Regions from separate parts of the Kribbella sp. NPDC055110 genome, predicted to be linked through region 1. Evidence: riboswitches for the same ligand, from Rfam matches in the RefSeq annotation. Region 1 holds a riboswitch; each other region holds the start of a gene.
What was found. Region 1 has a riboswitch for cobalamin ahead of cobN (cobaltochelatase subunit CobN). Riboswitches for the same ligand answer to the same signal wherever they lie in the genome.
Positions count from the first base shown of each region.

Region 2: it holds a riboswitch for cobalamin, as region 1 does, so the genes downstream of both, ACWF0M_RS14630 (CbtB domain-containing protein) here and cobN (cobaltochelatase subunit CobN) in region 1, are expected to answer to the same signal.
Region 3: it holds a riboswitch for cobalamin, as region 1 does, so the genes downstream of both, ACWF0M_RS16460 (ribonucleoside-diphosphate reductase subunit alpha) here and cobN (cobaltochelatase subunit CobN) in region 1, are expected to answer to the same signal.

Region 1 is NZ_JBSGTS010000005.1:344,167-348,167, reverse strand. Features, by position in the region: gene ACWF0M_RS11425 (histidine phosphatase family protein) at 1-504, shown strand, start outside; gene ACWF0M_RS11420 (DUF3500 domain-containing protein) at 495-1,463, shown strand; cobalamin riboswitch at 1,452-1,576, shown strand; gene cobN (cobaltochelatase subunit CobN) at 1,611-4,001, shown strand, end outside.
Region 2 is NZ_JBSGTS010000008.1:46,434-50,434, forward strand. Features, by position in the region: gene ACWF0M_RS14615 (alpha/beta hydrolase) at 1-762, opposite strand, end outside; gene ACWF0M_RS14620 (histidine phosphatase family protein) at 826-1,389, opposite strand; gene ACWF0M_RS14625 (CbtA family protein) at 1,386-2,132, opposite strand; gene ACWF0M_RS14630 (CbtB domain-containing protein) at 2,138-2,335, opposite strand; cobalamin riboswitch at 2,369-2,497, opposite strand; gene ACWF0M_RS14635 (LysE family translocator) at 3,233-3,874, shown strand; gene ACWF0M_RS14640 (MFS transporter) at 3,864-4,001, opposite strand, start outside.
Region 3 is NZ_JBSGTS010000009.1:98,922-102,922, reverse strand. Features, by position in the region: gene ACWF0M_RS16470 (Fic family protein) at 1-877, shown strand, start outside; gene ACWF0M_RS16465 (DinB family protein) at 947-1,528, shown strand; cobalamin riboswitch at 1,589-1,756, shown strand; gene ACWF0M_RS16460 (ribonucleoside-diphosphate reductase subunit alpha) at 1,917-4,001, shown strand, end outside.

The DNA of each region.
Region 1 (4,001 bases):
CCGGTCCGCGTGTACGTGTCGCCGTACCTGCGGGCCCGGCAGACGCTGGACTCGCTCGGGCTGGACGACCTGATCGGCGTACCGCGGGAGGAGCCGCGGCTGCGGGAGCAGGACTGGGCCAACCTCCAGGACACCGCGGACATCGAGCGGCAGGAGAAGCTGCGCGACTCGTTCGGGCACTTCTTCTACCGGTTCACCCACGGTGAGTCGGGGTCGGACGTGTACGACCGGGTGTCGACGTTTCTGGAGACGATGCACCGCGACTTCGAGAATCCGGAGGCGGAGCGCAACGTGCTGCTGGTGTCGCACGGGCTCACGATGCGGTTGTTCTGCATGCGCTGGTTCCACTGGTCGGTACGGTTCTTCGAGTCACTGCGCAACCCGGGCAACGCGGAAACACGCGTCCTGCTGCGGCAACCGGATTTCCGGTACAAGCTGGACCGGCCGTTCGAGCAGTGGACGACCTACGAACCGACGGAACGGGAGCGATCGGCATGGTTGTAGCGCAGACGCGGGACGCCGTACTCGACCTGCTGGCGAGCCTCTCGCCGGCACAGCTCGAGAAGATCAGGGCCCCGTTCGACACGCCGGACCACAAGGAGTGGACGTACCTGCCGGGGGACCGGGCCGGGTTGCCGCTGTCCGCGCTGACACCGGCACAGCAGTTGCTGACCAAGCGCCTGGTCGAGCTGGGCTGCAGTGAACGCGGTGCGGCCGACACGTGGGCGGTGCTGGACGCAGAGGTGATCCTGCGGGGCATCCCGGCGTTGCCGGAGTCAGGGGACTGGGAGGGCTCGGTCCTCGGTAGCAGGTTCTTCCTGCGTGTGCTCGGCGACCCGTCCGACACCGAGCCGTGGGCGTGGCGGCTGAACGGGCACCACCTGGCGCTGCACGTGGCGTTCGTGGACGGAGCGGTCGCGTTCACTCCGCAGTTCATCGGGTCGAACCCGGCCGAGGTGCTGACCGGACCACAGGCCGGTCGGCGGTTCCTGGCCGCCGAGCAAGACCTGGGCTTCCAGCTGCTGCATGCGCTGGAGCCGGCCCAGCTGGAGATCGCACTGGTGTCACCGGACGCTCCCGACGACATGCTGACCCGGCACGACCCGGTGGCCGACGCGTCGTTGCTGCACCGCGGCCTGGCGTACGGCGACATGACCGAGGACCAGCGCCAGCTCCTGAGCCTCCTCATCGGTCAGTACGTCGGCCGCGCCGCCGGGCCGATCGGATTGCTGACGTGGCAGGACATCACCGCGCAGGGCATCGAGCGCCTGACGTTCGCCTGGGCCGGCGAGACCCAGCCGGGCGTCGGCAACCGCCACTACTACTCGATCGCCGGCCCGACCTTCCTCGCCGAGTACGACAACACCCAGGACAACGCCAACCACATCCACTCAGTCTGGCGAGACCTCCGCAACGACTGGGCCACCGACCTCCTAGCAAACCACTACGCCATGCACCGCTAGAGTCAGCGGGGTCAATCGACGGCATCAGCAGGAACCCGGTGTGAGTCCGGGGCGGTCCCGCCACTGTGACCCGTGAAGGGGAGTCAGGAACTGCCGCCGTCGTACCTGGAGTCGGGGCGTGGATACCCCGGAAAGGAACGCGTGCGCATGCCTGCGAAGCTGCTGTTGCTGTCCACTGCCGACACCGATCTGCTGGCGGCCGCCGCGGCTGATGCCGGGTGGAACGTTGCGAATCCGGCTCGGCTCGATCTCGCGGGTCTTGCACCGCTGCTCGATGACGCCGCGATCGTCGTCGTCCGGCTGCTCGGCGGGCGTCGCGCGTGGGAGGACGGGCTCGACGCGGTCCTCGCCTCGGGGAAGCCGGCGGTGGTCGTGAGCGGCGAGGCCGCGCCGGATGCGGAGCTGATGTCGCTGTCGACCGTGCCTGCCGGTGCGGTCACCGAGGCGCTCGGGTACCTCCGTGAAGGCGGCGCGGACAACCTCCGCAACCTGGCCGGCTTCCTGCGCGACACGCTGCTGCTGACCGGCGACGAGTTCGAGCCGCCGCGCGCGCTCCCGGCGTACGGCGTCCGTGGGTCCTTCGTCGACGACGACCGGCCTGTGGTGGGGATCGTGTACTACCGCGCGCACGAGATCTCCGGGAACACCGCCTTCGTCGACGCCCTCGCGGCCGCGGTCGCCGACGCCGGGGCGCAACCCCTTCCGGTGTACTGCGGGACTCTTCGAGGCCTCGACCCGGCCGAGAACGTCGGCCTCTTCGATCTCCTGCGGAAGTGCGACGTACTGGTCACCACGCTCCTCGCCGCGGGCGGTGCGGTCGCGGCGAACGCGAGCGCGGGCGGCGCGGACGATGCGTGGGACGCCGGTGCGCTGGCGTCGCTCGACATCCCGTTGATCCAGGGCCTCGCGCTGACCTCGACCCGCGAGCAGTGGATGGAGAGCGACGCGGCCATCAGCCCGCTGGATGCAGCGACGCAGGTGGCGATCCCGGAGTTCGACGGGCGGCTGATCACGATCCCGTTCTCGTTCAAGTCGTACGACGCCGACGGTCTGGCGCGTTATGCGCCGGACGCGGAGCGGTGCGCGCGGCTGGCTGGTATCGCGGTCGCGCACGCGCGGCTGCGATACGTTCCGCCGGCCGAGAAGCGGATCGCGCTGGTGCTGTCGTCGTACCCGACCAAGCACGCGCGGATCGGGAACGCGGTCGGGCTCGACACCCCGGCGTCGGCGGTCGTCCTGCTCGGGCAGCTGAAGGATGCCGGATACGACTTGGGCAATCTCGATCTGAGCGAGCTGCAAGGCGCGGACGGTGCCGACGGGTTGATTCACCGGTTGATCGCGGCGGGCGGGCACGACGTCGACTGGCTGACGGACGAGCAGCTGGCCAACGCGGTCGCCAAGATCCCGCTGTCCACGTACGCGACCTGGTTCGGCCGGGTCCCGGAATCGTTGCAGGAGGCAATGACCGGGGCGTGGGGTGAGGCGCCCGGTGAGCTGTACGTCGATACGTCGGGCGACGAGCCGGCGATCGCGCTCGCCGCGTTGCGGTTCGGGAACGTCGTGCTGATGATCCAGCCGCCGCGCGGTTTCGGCGAGAACCCGGTCGCGATCTACCACGACCCGGACATGGCGCCGTCGCACCACTACCTGGCGGCGTACCGCTGGCTGGAGGCGTCACCCGACGAGGGCGGGTTCGGCGCGCAGGCCGTCGTACATCTCGGTAAGCACGGCACGCTGGAATGGCTGCCGGGCAAGGGGATCGGGATGGCGGCCGGCTGCGCGCCCGACGCCGTCCTCGGGAACCTGCCGATGGTGTACCCGTTCATCGTCAACGACCCCGGCGAGGGGACGCAGGCGAAGCGGCGGGCGCACGCGACGGTCGTCGACCACCTGGTGCCGCCGATGGCGCGGGCCGAGACGTACGGCGACATGGCGAAGCTGGAGTACCTGCTCGACGAGTACGCGACGGTGTCGGCGCTGGACCCGGAGAAGGTGCCGACGCTGCGCGCGCAGATCTGGACGCTGATCCAGGCGGCGCAGTTGCACCACGATCTGCACACGTCGGAGAGGCCGGAGGACGACGACTTCGACGAGTTCGTGCTGCATCTGGACGGGTACCTGTGCGAGATCAAGGACGTCCAGATCCGCGACGGGCTGCACGTGCTGGGCGGGGCGCCGGCCGGCGAGGCGCGGATCAACCTGGTGCTCGCCATACTGCGTGCGAAGCAATTGTGGGGTGGCTCGTACTCGATCCCGGGGCTGCGCGCGGCCCTCGGCCATGCGTTCGGGGTGGACGAGGCGGAGTTGCTCGCCAACCCGGGTCAGGCCGCGCATCTCGCCGACCTCGCGACACTCGTCGATCTTCCGGCGGTTACCGGTGCTGACGGCGTCGACGTCCTGGAGGCGGTGGCGCGGAAGCTCGTGGTCGGGATGGAGACGGTGGGATGGGACGCGGCGAAGGTCCCGGTAGTCGTCAGCGAGGTCCTGGCCCGGGAATCCGCAGAAGTTGAGCAGTCGTTGACGTTTGCGGCTGAGGAG
Region 2 (4,001 bases), on a different contig from region 1:
CATCCGGATCCCGTCCGGGAAGTTCGCTGGATCCGGTCCGTGCCACTCGGAGTACGAGACGTAGTCCCCCGGCGCGCGCTCGGTGTACAGCCGGGTCGGCGGCTGCACGAAGTCGGCGGCCTCGTCGACGTACTTCGCGATTCCCGGCGAGCCCGTCATCACCAGCCGCCTCGGTCGGGCGCCCGCCATCACCGCCTGCGCGGCCACGTCGGTGCCGTACGAATGCGCGACCAGCGTGACGTCCGCGTCCTCGGCCTTCAGTTCGTCGACCTCGTCCAGGAACTCCGCGAGCGGCGGCCCGCCCGCGATCGCCGCATCCTTGCTCGCGGCCTGCACCAGACCCTGCGGCGAGTCGTAGTCGAGCCACACCACGACCGCCGTACCGGGGCCGGCCTCCTGCTTGATCAGGTCGCCGCGGTCCGACTGCCCGCGGAACGTGTCCAGGCTGTTCCCCATCCCCGGAACCAGCACCGCGACGTTCTTCGCCGCCTGGAGATCGCCGAGGACCTCGACCGCACGGCCCTTCCCCTCGGGGTCCACCGCGTAGAACTGCCGCGGCCGCTCCACCTCGACGACGTTGCCTTCGGCATCCACCGACGTCGTCTTGACCGGAGTGAGCAGGTCCTTGACGGTGTCCAGCCGCTTCCGCTGGTCGTCACTCGCAGTGCCGGCGTCAACCGCGGCCTGCAGGCGGTCGCGAGCCGCGACAAGCACGGCATGGTTGGCGCGGAATCGTTCGGCAAGCAGGTCGGACTCAGTCATCGTGACTCCCCGTGACAGCCGGTCACCTGGGCGTGCAACCGAGCCAACCGCAGTTTGTCAGGCCTAAGGTACGAAGGCCAGTGACCAGTTGCCGGAGTGGTACGAGAGGTTGACGGTGGCCAGGGGGCGTACGTCGACGTGTCGGAGCGACTCGGCCGGCGCGTCGACGACGTACAGGACGATCGCGCGGACGACCGCCGGATGGACGATCGCCAGCGCGGAGCCGTGTTCGCGCGCCGCCAGATCGCCCAGCCAGTCGGCGACCCGCGCGAGTACGTCGTTCTCGGTCTCGCCGCCGCCAGGCGTGGCGGTGTGCGGCCGCTCGAGCCACGCCGCCACCTGCGACGGCTCGGCCGCGAGCAGCTCCTCCAGCCCGCGCCCGGTCCAGTCGCCGTACTCACGGTCCCGCAGCGCGGGCTCCACCACCGGGTCGAACCCGAGTACGTCGGCCGTGCGTACGGCGGCCTGCTCCGGCCCGGCGTACACGACATCAGCGGACAGCTTCAGCTCGCGCGCAGCCTCGACACTCGACGGATCCGGCTCGGCGTCACCACCGAGCACGAGTCCGCGCAACGCGGGCGTCAGGGCATGCGCGACCACGGTCAGCGCCTGGGGTGGTGCGGTCAAGCGGCAGCCACCTTCGATCGGATCGGCCGGCGGTCCACCGCGACCGCATACCCGAATCCGAGCAGGAGCCACAGCGTCGCCTGCGTACCGAGCGAGGCGAACCGGAACTGCCACAGCAGCGTAGCGGGGAACGTCTCCGGAACCTCGTTGATTCGCGGCAGAATCAGGTACGCCGCCACCACGGTGACGACCAACCCGACGACACCGCCCGCGAGCCGGGCGACCTCGCCGTACCGCGCCGCCCACCGGGACAGCGCGACACCGGCCCAGACCGCGAGCAGGCCGATCACGAGCGTCAGGAGATACGTGACCGTACGGCGCGTGATCGTGTCCGGATCACCGACCGCCGGTGGATTCGGCGGGTACTTGAGGAACGGGACCAGCACGATGCCGACGAAACCCGCCGCGGCCAGTCCGAGCGCGGCGTACGCGTCGTTCCCGGTCCGGAGCTTGCGGCGGAGCAGCGTGAACGCGACGGCGAACAGTCCGCCGAGCGCAACGCCGTACAGGCTGGTAGCGAGGAACAAGCCGGCCTTCTGGCCTTCACGGCTGACCAGCGGCTCTTCCTCCTCCGCCTGCACAGCATGGTCATGATCATGGGTGTGCGCGGCACCGGCCTCTTCGATCGCGATCGCGGCGTCGACACGCGACTCGCCCAACGCGTAGGCGAACGTTCCGGCCAACAGGCCGGCGAAGAGTCCGACGATCAGTCCGCGCACCAGGAGCGATCCAAAGGTGCGCATCTGATCTAGTGGCAGGGCACGCCGAGTAGGTGGCGACCATCGTGCATCAGCTCGTGCAGGTACATCCCCGAACGGGACACCGCACCCTGGTCGAACCCGACCAGATACGCGAGCAACAGCATCAGGCCGACGCTGAGCAGCGCGGCGGCAAGGAGCTTGGGAGAGAGAGCCGGTACGGCGACCGACTGGGCAGGAGCTGCCATTGAACTTGACCTCCTGGGGAAGTGCGCGTCCCCTTAGAAAGGCTGCGAGTGCCCGAGCGTCCTGACTTACGAGCCGAAACTCGATCACAGTGGCGCGGCCGCGCCGGCTTCTCACCGGCTTCCCTCATGGCACCGCAGGTTGACCCTCGAACCGTAGGGGCCCGCCCACCCCCCGGTCAACGCACCACGGCGCGCCGGTGACCTATCCCACCCGAGCCCACGCAGTGTGGACACCACGTCAGGGGTTATCTGACGCTTCGGCCCGATGCGTGCGTGTTGGTGGCGGTATGCGGGACTTGAGACAGGCCATGGGGTGCAGGAACCCGACATTTCCTGTCCCCACCCACCAGCGCCTGTCCCCAGTCCCCACCGCACCACACCACCGCACGCGCGGCTCGCACGCACCGCACCCGGTATGCACCGCCCGGTGAACCGTCCCACCGAACGGCCCGGACCGAGCGCGACAAGAGCCCGCGCACACGAGGGGATATCCGATGGTGTTGTGGCTTCTCTGTTGGTGTTAGAGGGGAGAACCCACCATTCGAGGGGATATCCGTTCTTGTGCCCGAGGTGGGGGTGTGGTGGTGCCGGCTGGGTGATCGGGTTGGTAGTGGCGTGGCGGCTTGCGGGCGGGGGTGATGTGCAAGGTCGACAGGTAGTGCACCGGCGAGACGGTGTACACGCGGGCACGTTCACGCTCAGGTGCACTACCCGGCCACCCGACATGTCCTGTCGAGCGTGCACATCACACCAAGCCCGGCACCGCCCTGGAACCCGTCGACCACCCACACCTCAGTCACAAGAGCCGGCTATCCAACCTTCGGTGTGGCGGCGGGCGCGGGAAGACCCTCCAGAAACCCGGGGCGCCGAGCGGCTGGTCGCATCTATCCTTGGGGGATGCCGTCCGCTCAGCACTTGTTTGCGTTTGCGATTACTGCGTTCATCATCATCGTTGTCCCGGGGCCTAGCGTGTTGTTCATTGTGGGGCGGGCGCTTGCGGTGGGGCGGCGGGAGGCCGTGTTGACGATGGTGGGGAACACGCTGGGCGCGGCGGTCCTGCTCGGCGGGATCTCGGTCGGGCTCGGGACGTTGATCGCTGCGAGTGCGATCGCGCTCACCGTGGTGAAGCTCGTCGGGGCGGCGTACCTGATCTATCTCGGCGTACAGGCGTTCCGTTCGCGGAAGTCGCTGGTCGAGGCGATGCAGGGTACGGCGAGGCCGAGCACTGCGCGGCGGACGATCCGGCAGGGGTTCCTGGTCGGGGTGACGAATGCGAAGACGGCGGTGTTCTTTGCGGCTGTGCTGCCGCAGTTCGTCGACAAGGGGGCTGGGGCGCCGGCGTGGGCGCAGATCTTGGTGCTCGGGCTGATCTTCATCGTGATCGCGCTCGGCTCGGACAGCGTGTGGGCGTTCGTGGCCGGAACGGCGCGCGAGTGGTTCGCTCGTTCGCCGCGCCGGCTCGAGCTGGTTGGCGGGACGGGCGGCCTGATGATCATCGGCCTCGGCGCGAGCATCGCGGTGACAGGGTCTAAGGAGTAGCGGTACGTCGGCCCGCGGGTACTCCGAGGAGTGCGAGCAACGCGGGGAGGCCGAAGGCGACGAGGTACGCCAGCACCGCGGAGTGCGGTTCCATTGCCGCGAACAACGATCCCCCGATCGCGAGGAT
Region 3 (4,001 bases), on a different contig from region 1:
GGCCGGGGACAAACTCGAGGTCGACCACCTGCTCGAGGCGCATCGCCGGTTGATGGCGCAGTCGCCGCACCCGGAGTACGGCGGCGAGGTCCGCTACCTGCAGAACTGGATCGGCGGCCGCTCCCCCGCCGAGGCGTACTACGTGCCGCCGCCGGCGCAGGTGATCCCCGAACTGCTCGCGGATCTGATGACGTTCGTCCGCGAGTCGCGGCTGCCGGTGCTGGCGAAGACCGCGATCGCGCATGCGCAGTTCGAGACGATCCACCCGTTCGCCGACGGCAACGGCCGGACCGGGCGCGCGCTGATCCACCTGATCCTGCGCGCCGACGGCCTCATCACGCGCACCGTCCCACCGGTCTCGCTCTCGCTCGCCACCCACGCCACGGAGTACGTCGACGCACTGACAACCTTCCGGTACGTCGGACGCGCGACAACCGCGAAGGCCCGCGCGGCCGCGAACCCGTGGCTGGGAATGTTCGCAAAGGCCTGCACGCACGCGACCGCCGAAGCTGCACGCTTCGAGCAGACCGCCGCAGACCTCAAGGCCGAATGGCGGGAACGTGCGGCGCCGGTCCGCTCCGGCTCCGCGGCCGAACTCCTCATCGAGGCGCTGCCCGCCGCGCCGGTCCTGACGCTCGCGGCCGCGGCCCAACTCATCGACCGCTCCCAGCAAGCCGCGAACCAGGGCCTGGCCCGGCTGGTCGAGACCGGCATCCTGCGCGAGCTCACCGACGGACGCCGGAACCGGGTCTACGAGGCGCCCGAGCTGATCGACGCCTTCACGTTGCTGGAGCGTCGTTTCGCGAGTCCGGCCGCGGACACCCGGATCGAGCCGCCTAGCAGACCGGTCCCCACGAGGCCAGAACCGACACACTAGGCGGTTTGACTTTCCGGTCGCGATCGAGCAAGAATTCGAACACATGTTCGATCGTACAGGGGAGTTGTGATGCCGGAGGCGTTCGACTGGGACATCCTGCACCGGCCGTCGGCGATGGCGATGGTCCGCGGCCAGCTCGGGTTCAGCTGGATGGTGCTCTCCGGGCGGCTCGCCCAACTGACCGACGAGCAGTACTTCTGGCGACCGAGCAGCGAGGCGCTCACCGTCGTACGGCGGCACTATGCCGGGCGATTCCGGCCGCTCGGATCCGGTGAATGGGTCGCGCAGTGGCCGGACGAGCCGGACCATCGCGGACCGCGGACGATCGCCTGGCTGATCGCACACCTGACCGAGATGTTCTTCGAGCGCTGGGAGTGGACGTTCGGGGCGAGCCGGCAGGGGCGGGCCGACATCACCCTGCACGGCAACGCCCGGGACGCGGTCGCCTGGCTGACCTACTGGGTCGAGGCCTGGCAGGACGCGATCGCCAGCCTGGACGAGGACGCGGCGATGACGATCGGGCTGAGTCAGGCCAACGAACTGGACGCCGCCGAGCCGTTCGGTCATGTCGTCCTGCGGCTGAATCGCGAGCTGATCCATCACGGCTCGGAGATCATGACCCTCCAGGATCTCTATGCGGTCGCAGCGTGAGGACCACAAGATGTGCGACACGCGGCGTGGCGCTACCACAAGATCTAGATCGATCCGCCTAGCATCACTACTGTTGGTGGTTCGGGACGGTCAACACCACAAGATGTTGATCATTTCGAGGCAACAGGGGAATCCGGTGCGAATCCGGAGCTGCCGCGCAACGGTGTGCGGACGTGACGTCGAGTCGCGTCCGCGAGCCCGGATACCTGCCACCGGTGCGTGTACCGCCGGTGCACGCGGTCCGAGATCTCGCGGGTGGGTCGCAGGGCGTGACGGCAGGGTTCCCGGCCGGTGCCGCCGGTCCCGTCATGCGCCCGCTCGCGTGCTCCCGGGTCTCCGAACTCTTCTGGAGCGCACACCTGTGACCATTGCTTCCTCATCACCCTCGGTGGCGGCAGACCTTCGCACGGAGCTGACCGTCGTCCGCCGCGACGGCAGCAGTACGCCGTTCGACGCCACCAAGATCTCCGTCGCCGTGACGAAGGCGTTCCTCGCCGTCGAGGGCGCCGACGCGGGCGCCACGCACCGGGTCCGTGACCTGGTCGCCGACCTGACCGGCCGGGTCGTCGCCGCCTTGACCAGCCGCGGTGACACCCGCCGCAGCGTGCAGGTCGAGGACATCCAGGACCAGGTCGAGCTGGCGCTGATGCGCGCCGGCGAGCACCAGGTCGCCCGTGCCTACGTGCTGTACCGCGAGGAGCGGACCAGGGCCCGCACCCCCGCCGACCCGAGCGGTGTCACCGAGAAGCCGGCGCTGACTGTCCGCGCGGCCGACGGCAGCCGGTCCCCACTCGACGTCGACCGGCTCCGCGTGATCGTCGCCGAGGCCGCCGCCGGACTCGATGCGGTCGACCCCGAACTGATCCTGAACGAGACGCTCGGCGCCTGCTACGACGGCATCGCGCAGCACGAGGTCGAGCTCGCGCTGGTGATGGCCGCCCGGTCGTACGTCGAGACCGAGCCGCAGTACAGCTTCGCCGCGTCCCGCCTGCTCCTGGACCAGATCCGCCGCGAGGCACTGGGCCGCGTCCACGGCGAGCCCCGGCAGGCGAGCCAGTCCGACATGACCACGGCGTACGTCGACTACTTCCCGCGCTACATCCAGCTCGGTATCGAGGCCGGGCACCTGGACCCCGAGCTCGGCACCTTCGACCTGGAGCGGATTGCGGCCGCGATCCGTCCCGAGCGCGATCTCGACTTCACCTTCCTCAGCCTGCAGACGCTCTACGACCGGTACCTGCTGCACATCGACAAGGTGCGGTTCGAGTTGCCACAAGCCTTGTTCCTGCGGGTCGCGATGGGCATCGCGCTGCGCGAGGAGGATCGCGACGCGAAGGCGATCGAGTTCTACGAGGTGCTCAGCACCTTCCGGTTCATGACCTCGACGCCGATCCTGTTCAACTCCGGCACCACCCGGCCGCAGCTGTCGGCCTGCTTCCTCACCACCGTCGAGGACGATCTGGCCGGGATCTTCACCGGCATCCGCAACAACGCGCTCCTCGCCAAGTACTCGGGCGGCCTCGGCAACGACTGGACCCCGGTCCGCGGCATCGGCGCCCACATCCGCGGCACGAACGGCGAGTCCCAGGGCGTCGTCCCCTTCCTCAAGATCGCCAACGACACCGCCGTAGCCGTGAATCAGGGAGGAAAAAGAAAGGGCGCGGTGTGTGCCTATCTGGAGACCTGGCACATCGACATCGAGGAGTTTCTCGACCTGCGGAAGAACACCGGGGACGAGCGTCGCCGGACCCACGACATGAACACCGCGAACTGGGTTCCCGACCTGTTCATGCAGCGGGTCGAGGCCGGTGGTGAATGGACGCTGTTCTCGCCTGATGAGGTTCCGGAGCTGCACGATCTGTACGGCGCCGCATTCGCCGAGGCGTACGCCGGGTACGAAGCGGCCGCGGATCGCGGGGAGATCCGGGTGTTCAAGCGGGTGCAGGCGGTCGACCTGTGGCGGCGGATGCTGACCGTCCTGTTCGAGACCGGACACCCGTGGATCACGTTCAAGGATCCGTGCAACCTGCGGTCGCCGCAGCAGCACACCGGCGTCGTCCACTCGTCGAACCTGTGTACCGAGATCACTCTCAACACCGGTCCCGACGAGATCGCGGTCTGCAACCTCGGCTCCCTCAACCTGGTCGCCCACCTCACGCCGGACGGCCTGGACACCGGCCTGCTCCGCGACACGGTCCGGGCGGCGGTGCGGATGCTCGACAACACGATCGACGTGAACTTCTACACGACCCCCGAGTCGGAGCGGTCGAACCTGCGGCACCGGCCGATCAGCCTCGGGTTGATGGGGTTCGCGGACGCGCTGTTCACGCTGCGGATCCCGTACGCGTCCGACGCTGCGGTCGAGTTCGCGGACCGCTCGATGGAGGAGATCAGCTACCACGCGATCGAGGCGTCCAGTGAGCTCGCCGCCGAGCGCGGCCGGTACTCGTCGTACGACGGATCGCTGTGGAGC